One region of the Enemella evansiae genome, then DNA from elsewhere that is predicted to be linked to it. Evidence: riboswitches for the same ligand, from Rfam matches in the RefSeq annotation. Region 1 holds a riboswitch; the other holds the start of a gene.
The links. Region 1 has a riboswitch for thiamine pyrophosphate ahead of thiC (phosphomethylpyrimidine synthase ThiC). Riboswitches for the same ligand answer to the same signal wherever they lie in the genome.
Positions count from the first base shown of each region.

Region 2: another riboswitch for thiamine pyrophosphate. It lies ahead of thiO (glycine oxidase ThiO); the one in region 1 lies ahead of thiC (phosphomethylpyrimidine synthase ThiC).

Region 1 is NZ_SNXA01000009.1:239,606-243,800, reverse strand. Features, by position in the region: gene C8D81_RS09280 (GDSL-type esterase/lipase family protein) at 1-1,464, shown strand, start outside; gene thiD (bifunctional hydroxymethylpyrimidine kinase/phosphomethylpyrimidine kinase) at 1,461-2,288, opposite strand; TPP riboswitch at 2,425-2,534, shown strand; gene thiC (phosphomethylpyrimidine synthase ThiC) at 2,530-4,195, shown strand, end outside.
Region 2 is NZ_SNXA01000010.1:450,973-455,167, forward strand. Features, by position in the region: gene C8D81_RS13490 (MBL fold metallo-hydrolase) at 1-86, shown strand, start outside; gene C8D81_RS13495 (YeeE/YedE family protein) at 254-1,318, shown strand; gene C8D81_RS13500 (sulfurtransferase TusA family protein) at 1,413-1,640, shown strand; TPP riboswitch at 1,697-1,806, shown strand; gene thiO (glycine oxidase ThiO) at 1,797-2,981, shown strand; gene thiS (sulfur carrier protein ThiS) at 2,984-3,184, shown strand; gene C8D81_RS13515 (thiazole synthase) at 3,186-3,986, shown strand; gene C8D81_RS13520 (HhH-GDP family DNA glycosylase) at 4,039-4,195, shown strand, end outside.

The sequences.
Region 1 (4,195 bases):
ATGGGTTCACCGACCTACGGCTCGGGCACCTATTTCGACCAGACCCTCCCGGGCCCCGGCTCCTGGGCGTACTGGACCGACCAGGATCCCGCCCTGCAGCTGACCGGTGGGTACGCGCACAGTGGGTGGCGGACCAGCGACCTGGCGGGGGTCTCCGACCTCCGGGTGCAGAGCGGCAGCTATCTGGTGATCCTGGCCGGCACCAACAATGTGCTGCGCCGAGAGCCATTCAGCAACGTTCCAGCAGACCTGGACCGGATCGTCGCGACCTCGGGTGTACCGGCGCAGCGCGTTTTGATCTCACTGCTTCCACCCACCGACCCCGCACCCGACCTGATCGCGCCCTTCAACTCCCTGATCCGTTCCTGGGCGGCGAATCGTGGGGTGCAGGTCATCTCGGCCGCCGAGCACATGGACGCCGGGGATGGGTCCTTCAAGCCGGGCATGAGCACCGACGGTGTCCATCTCACCCAGCAGGAGGCGCGCCGACTGGGCGAGTCCGTCGCGGCCCACCTCAGTGCAATGGCCGGTTGCGAACCGACCGAGTTCAGCGCCCGCGCCGATGTTGCCGGTACGCCCACCCAGGATGCCCGATGCGGGCTCCGGGACGGTGGTTGCGCCCAGCTCCGACAACGCGGTGAGCTGTATCGATCGGCGACCACCGGAGCCCGCCTGGTGAAGGGGTCGATCGCCACCCGGTGGCGCACCCTGGGTGCCGAGGGTGGACAACTCGGTTACCCGATCGACGACGAGTTCTGTGGTCTGCGCGACTCCGGTTGCCTGAGTCGATTCCAAGGTGGGTTGGTCTACTGGAGCGGTGGCTCCGGTGCCCACTCGGTCACCGGGCTCACCCTTGACCACTATGCCCGACAGGGTTGGGAGACCGGTCTGCTGCGCTATCCGACCGCCGAGAAGGAGTGCGGGTTGCGTGCGGGCGGTTGTCGACAGCGCTTCCAGAACGGAGCCATCTACTGGTCGTCCGGGACCGGAACCCGCACGGTGCGCGGTCTGATCGAGCAGTCGTGGGTACGCGAGGGCGGTGTCGACGGGCACCTCGGTTATCCCACCTCCGATGAGTTCTGCGGGTTGCGCGACGGCGGTTGTGCGAACCGGTTCCAGGGGGCCACCTACTACTGGTCACCAGCGACCGGCACCGCCTGGTCCCGCGGTGCGATCTTCGACCGCTGGGGCGCCGAACGCTGGGAGGCCGGATGGCTCGGCTATCCCTTGCACAGTGAGTATTGCGGGCTCCGGGACGGCGGTTGTTTCCAGTCCTTCCAGAATGGCGCCATCTACTGGTCCCCGGGTTCGGGCGCCCATTTCGTGCGGGGTCTGCTGCGCCAGTGGTGGGCCGATCAGGGCTGGGAGAACGGTCGCCTCGGCTACCCGACCAGCGATGAGTTCTGCGACGCCTCCGGTTGCTGGCAGGACTTCCAGGGTGGCCGGCTGGTCTGGCGGCGTTAGGGCTGCGTACCGCGGGTGTCGTTCAACTCGGTGAAATGATCGACCGGGCCGTGACCATGGCCGATCTCGAGCCGGTCGCCGTTCGTCAGAGCGCTGGTGAGCCAGAACTTCGTGATCCGCGCCGTGCCCGGCCAGTCGGAGAGCTGGGGGCGGAGTGCGGCCAAGGCGGAGGAGAGCGTACAGCCGGTGCCGTGGGTGTTCTTCGTGTCCACGCGCTCGTCGGCGAACTCGCGTACCCCGTCTTCGTCGGCCCAGACATCGACCGACTCCGCGCCACCGAGGTGACCGCCCTTGAGTAGTACCCGCTGGGCGCCCAGCTCGGCCCGTAGTTTCTCTGCCTGGGAGCGCATTCCGGCCACATCGGTCACCGGGTCGGCGCCGAGCAGCACGGCCGCCTCCGGGACGTTCGGCGTGATCACCGACGCCAGCGGGACCAGCCCGCGGATCGCGTCGGTGGCGTCCTCATCGACCAGCCGGTCACCGCTGGTGGCGACCATCACCGGGTCCAGCACCGAGTACGCCGAGGCCAGCGGTTCGGCGGCCAGGAACCGGCCCACCGTCTCGGCGATCTCGGCCGTCGCGAGCATCCCCAGCTTCACCGCATCGATACCGACATCGGCCAGCAGTGTCTCCAGCTGCTCGGCGACGAACGCGGCCGGCACCACATGCACCCCGGTCACGCCCTGGGTGTTCTGCGCGGTCAGTGCGGTGATCACCGCGGTGCCGTAGGCGCCCAGCTGGTGGAACGTCTTCAGATCGGCCTGGATGCCGGCGCCACCACTGGGATCGCTGCCGGCGATGGTGAGGGCGACGGGTCGGTCCATGGATCAAGGGTAGGTGGTTCGGTTCGGCGCGAAGTGGTGAGGGGAGGTTCATCTCGACACGCACCGCCGGCTCCGCTTCGCTGCGCCGGCGGTGCTACTCGATGAACGTGGGGATTCGGGGGTGTGTAGGGTGGGTGGAAACCCACGCGGGGGCCTCTGGCAAGGGGCTGAGATCGGGCTGACGCCGCCCGGACCGTTCGAACCTGTCCGGGTCATTCCGGCGAAGGAAGTGAGGCATCTCATGACTGAGGTCCATCCACAGCACCACCTGCACCACCTCGACGAGGGCGACCTGAACGTCCCGGTCACTGCCATCTCGCTCGCGGATTCCCCTGACGGCACAGCGAATCCCGATGTGCACGTCTATCGCACCGCCGGTCCCGGCAGCGACCCGACCCGGGGCCTGCCAGCACGCCGGGCCGAGTGGATCACCGCGCGGGGCGACGTGGAGGCGTACACCGGTCGCGCCCGCAATCTCGCCGACGACGGTCGCAGCGCCGTCCGCCGCGGTGAGGCATCCCAGGCCTGGCAGGGCGAGCAGCGCGACCCGCTGCGCGCCACCGAAGGCCGCACCGTCACCCAGATGCACTACGCCCGCCAGGGCACGATCACCCCGGAGATGCGCTTCATCGCGCTCCGCGAGAACGTCGACGTCGAGCTGGTCCGCAGCGAGGTCGCCGCCGGCCGGGCCATCATCCCGGCCAACATCAACCACCCCGAGTCCGAACCGATGATCATCGGAAAAGCCTTCCTCACCAAGATCAACGCCAACATCGGCAACTCCGCGGTCACCTCCTCGATCGCCGAGGAGGTCGAGAAACTGAGCTGGGCCACCCGCTGGGGCGCCGACACCGTGATGGACCTGTCCACCGGTGACGACATCCACACCACCCGCGAGTGGATCCTGCGCAACTCCCCGGTGCCCATCGGCACCGTGCCGATCTATCAGGCCCTGGAGAAGGTCAACGGGGAGGCCGACCAGCTCAGCTGGGAAGTCTTCCGGGACACCGTGATCGAACAGGCCGAGCAGGGGGTGGACTACATGACGATCCACGCCGGCGTGCTGCTGCGCTACGTCCCACTCACCGCCCGGCGGGTCACCGGAATCGTCTCCCGCGGCGGGTCGATCATGGCCGGCTGGTGCCTGGCGCATCACCGGGAATCCTTCCTCTACGAGCATTTCGACGAACTCTGCGAGATCTTCGCCCGCTACGACGTCGCCTTCTCCCTCGGCGATGGCCTGCGGCCCGGCTCCACCGCCGACGCCAACGACGAGGCCCAGCTCGCCGAGCTGCGCACCCTCGCCGAACTCACCGAACGGGCCTGGGCCCACGACGTCCAGGTGATGGTCGAGGGCCCGGGCCACGTGCCGCTCGACCTGGTGCCGGAGAACGTACGCCTCCAGCAGGACTGGTGCCACGGTGCGCCGTTCTACACCCTCGGCCCGCTGGTCACCGACATTGCACCCGGGTATGACCACATCACCTCGGCCATCGGTGCCGCGGTGATCGCCCAGCACGGCACCGCGATGCTCTGCTACGTCACGCCGAAGGAGCACCTCGGCCTGCCCAACCGCGACGATGTGAAGACCGGTGTGATCACCTACAAGATCGCCGCCCATGCCGCCGACATCGCCAAGGGTCACCCCGGCGCGCGGGACCGGGACGACGCGATGTCCAAGGCCCGGTTCGAGTTCCGCTGGCACGACCAGTTCGCGCTTGCGCTCGACCCGGAGACCGCGATGGCCTACCACGACGAAACCCTGCCGGCCGAACCCGCCAAGACCGCCCACTTCTGCTCGATGTGCGGGCCGAAGTTCTGCTCGATGCGGATCAGCCAGGACATCCGCGACACCTACGGCGACCAGCTCGCCACCGGGATGGCGGAGAAGTCCCGGCAGTTCATCG
Region 2 (4,195 bases), on a different contig from region 1:
TCGACGCCGATCTGCAGCAGGCGGTACGCCGCTCGGCGGACCGGCATGCCGCCTGGTGCGCGGGGGAGTACGACGAGGGGGACTGAGGGGGCCTCTCGACACGCTCGCTGCGCGAGCTACTCGAGGATCGTGAGGGGCGGTCCAGAATCCGGTCCGGATTTCCGGGAATACCCAAGGCCTGCCTATAGTTCCATGGTTTGAGCCTATGACCATGGGTCCTCAGTGACCCCGTCCCAGACCTGGAGCTGCACTCATGTCCCTGACCGGACTACTCCTCGGCGCGTTGCTCGGCTTCGTGCTGCAGCGCGGCCGATTCTGCGTCACCGGTGCTTTCCGTGACGTGTTCCTCGCCCGCAAGACCCGCTGGCTGACCGCCTTCCTGATCGTGATCGCCGTGCAGAGCATCGGCGTCTTCGCGCTGCAGTCCGCGGGCATCATCGAACTGTCGTTCAAGGCGCTGCCCTGGTTGGCGGTGATCGTCGGGTCGCTGATCTTCGGCATCTCGATCGTGCTCGCCGGCGGCTGCGCCACCGGCACCTATTACCGCGCCGGCGAGGGCCTGGTCGGCAGCTGGGTCGCGCTGGTGGCGTACGCCGGCTTCGCGGCGGTGATGAAATACGGCGTGCTGAAGCCCGTCAACGACGGGATGCGCGCCGAGACCGTCCCGGTGACCACCGTCCAGGACAGCCTCGGAATCTCGCCCTGGTTCCTGGTCGTGCTGCTGGTCGCCGGCGTCGGCTACCTCGCGTACCGGCAGCTGCGCAGCCAGCCGAAGCTGAAGGTCGCCACCCTGCCGCCGGAGAAGACCGGCCTGAACCACCTGCTCTTCGAGAAGGCCTGGCACCCGTTCGTCACCGCGGTGATCATCGGCCTCATCGCGATCGCCGCCTACCCGCTCAGCTACGCCGCCGGTCGCCAGGCGGGCCTGGGGATCACCACCCCCTCGGCCAACCTGACCAGCTTCCTGGTCACCGGCAACACCGCCCGCATCGACTGGGGCGTCTGGCTGGTCGTCGGCATCCTGGTCGGTTCCTTCATCGCCGCCAAGGGCGCGGGGGAGTTCAAGATCCGGGTACCCGACTCGCGGACCATCGTTCGCTCCATCGCCGGCGGCGTCGGCATGGGCGTCGGCGCCTCGCTGGCCGGCGGCTGCACCATCGGCAACGCGATGGTCGAGACCGCCCAGTTCAGCTACCAGGGCTGGATCGCCTTCGCGCTGATGTTCCTCGGCACCGGCATCGGTGCCCGGCTGTTCATCACCGGCCGGCGCAGCAAGTCCGCCAGCGGTACGCCGCAGCAGGCCCTGGTGAACGCCTGAGCGGTACCCCTCGACACGCGATCCATTGCTCCGCTCCGCTACGCATGGATCGCTACTCGGGGAACGGAAGTCCAAGCAGAAAAGGAGAATGACAATGTCCAAGCACGTACTCGAGACCGTCGGTGAGGTCTGCCCGTTCCCGCTGGTGGAGGCCAAGAAGGCGATCGCCGACCTCCCCAACGGCGACGAGCTGGTGATCAACTTCGACTGCACCCAGGCCACCGACTCGATCCCGCAGTGGGCGGCCGAGTCCGGTTACCCGGTCACCGACTACCGCAAGCTCGGTGACGCCGGCTGGACCATCACCGTCCAGAAGGCCTGACCCACATCTCCCACGGGGCATCCGGTTGAGCACCGGATGCCCCGGGTACAATTCCAGACGTTCTTCGCGGGAGTCCGAGGCATCGGGCTGAGAGGGGGCTGTGCCGCCCCGACCGTTGCAACTTGGTCCGGATCATGCCGGCGTAAGGAGAAGTCGATGGAATCACGCATCCTCTGCGGGTTCCGGGATTCCGAGCTCGACGCGATCGTCGTCGGTGCCGGGATCGCCGGACTCGCGGCCGCCTGGGGGCTGAGCCGGCGCGGTCATCGAGTGACGATCGTCAGCGATGACGCGGCCGATGCCGCCTCCCCGGTCGCCGGCGGCATGCTCGCCCCCGGTTCGGAACTCGACTACGGCGAGGACGACCTGCACGAATCGGCGGTGCGCAGCCTGGCCGCCTGGCCCGAATTCGCGGGCGAGATCGAGGAGCAGAGCGGGGCGTCGATCGGCTTCGGTACGCCCGGGACGCTGGCGGTCGCGCTGGATCGCGACGAGGACGCGGTGCTCGCCCGGCACGCCGACCTGCTGCAGGATCACGGCATCGACCACGAGCTGCTGACCGGTCGCGAGGCCCACCGCGCCGAACCCGCGCTGCGCAGTCGGATCGCCGGGGCGCTGCGGGTGCCGGGGGAGGCCAGCGTGGTCCCCGAATCCGCGCTCGCCGCCCTGCGCGCCGCGCTGGAGCAGCAGGGCGCCCGCTTCGCCACCGGCTCCGCCGAACTGCTCGGCGACCAACACGGGGTGCACGGGGTACGCCTCGGCGGCGTCCCGATCACCGCCCCGGTGGTGGTGCTCGCGGCCGGCCATCGCTCCCGGACCCTCGCCGCCTCGATCGACCTCCCCGTCCCGGTCCGCCCGGTCAAGGGCGAGATCCTCACCTTGCGCCCCGACGCCGAGGTGCCGCAGGCCATGATCCGGGCCCGGATCGACAACCATCCGATCTACCTCGTGCCCCGCCCCGACGGCACCCTGCTCGCCGGTGCGACGACCTGGGACACCGGTGAGACAGACACCCGCCCCACCGTCCGCGCCGCCCTCGACCTGCTCGGCGCCGCCGCCGAACTGGTACCCGGCCTGCGGGACGCCGAGGTGGTCGCCCACCGGGTCGGGCTGCGGCCCGGTACCCCGGACAACCGCCCGCTGGTCGGACCGACCGAGGTGCCCGGACTGCTGCTCGCCACCGGCCACTTCCGGCACGGCTTCCTGCTGGCCCCCGAGACGGCCCGTCAGGTGGGTGACGCGGTGCCCGATCTGCGGGCACCGGAGGACGTGGCTTCGACTCGCTCGTCCCTCGCTCGCTCAGCCGACGTGGGGACCCGCTCGGACGATGTGGAGGTATGAGGATGCAGATCACCTTCAACGGGGAACCGACCACGGTGCCCGACGGCAGCACGATCGCCGACCTGCTGGAACGGCAGGGGTTGAGCGGCAAGGGCCTGGCGGTGGCTGTCGACGGTTCGGTGGCCGTGCCCTCGCAGTGGGCGACCACCACGATCCCCGAGGGTGCCGAGCTCGAGGTGCTCCGACCGATGCAGGGAGGCTGACATGACCACCATCGAGAACCCCGCCGTCGCGGCTGTGGAGACCTTCGAGCTCGCCGGGCGTACGCTGCGCTCCCGGCTGCTGCTCGGCTCCGGTGGCGCCTCCAGCCCAGCGGTGCTGCGGGCCGCCGTCGAGGCCGCGGAGAGCGACATCGTCACCGTCACCATGCGCCGGGCCGGCAGCACCGCCGGCAGCGGACTGATGGAGACCCTGGTCGATCTCGGCGTACACATCCTGCCCAACACCGCGGGCTGCCGCTCGGCCCGCGAGGCCGTGCTCACCGCCGAACTCGCCCGCGCCGCCCTGGACACCGACTGGATCAAGCTCGAGGTGGTCGCCGACGACCGCACCCTGCTGCCCGATGTGCTGGAACTCATCGAGGCAGCGGAAACCCTGACCCGCAAGGGATTCCGGGTGCTGCCCTACACCACCGACGATCCGGTGGTCGCCGCCCGGCTGCAGGACGCCGGTTGTGCGGCGGTGATGCCGCTCGGTGCGCCGATCGGCAGCGGACTGGGCATCCGCAACCCGCACGCGATCGAGCTGCTGCGCGAGGCCGTCCAGGTCCCGGTGATCCTGGATGCCGGCATCGGCACCGCCTCCGAGGCCGCCCTGGCGATGGAGCTCGGCTGCGACGCCGTGCTGCTCGCCACCGCCGTCACCCGGGCCGAACGCCCGGAGCTGATGGCAGCGGCGATGCGCGACGCGGTCCGGGCCGGGTACGCCGCCCGGCGCGCCGGCCGGATCCCGCGGCGCCGGCTCGCCCGGGCCTCCTCGCCCGAGCAGGGCCGGATGGGAACCTGAGGACTGTGCACCCGAGGATTGGGCAGGCGAGGGGCTGGGTAAGAGCGCGGATATGGCCAAGCAGCATGGAGAATCCGACGAAGACAAGGCCCGGATCGGCCCCGCGGATCTGGGTATCGACCCGGCCGGGGGAGCGGACGACCAGCTGTTCAAATGGCTGGTCGCCTGCCTGCTGTTCGCGAATCCGATCAGTCAGGAGATCGCCGCGG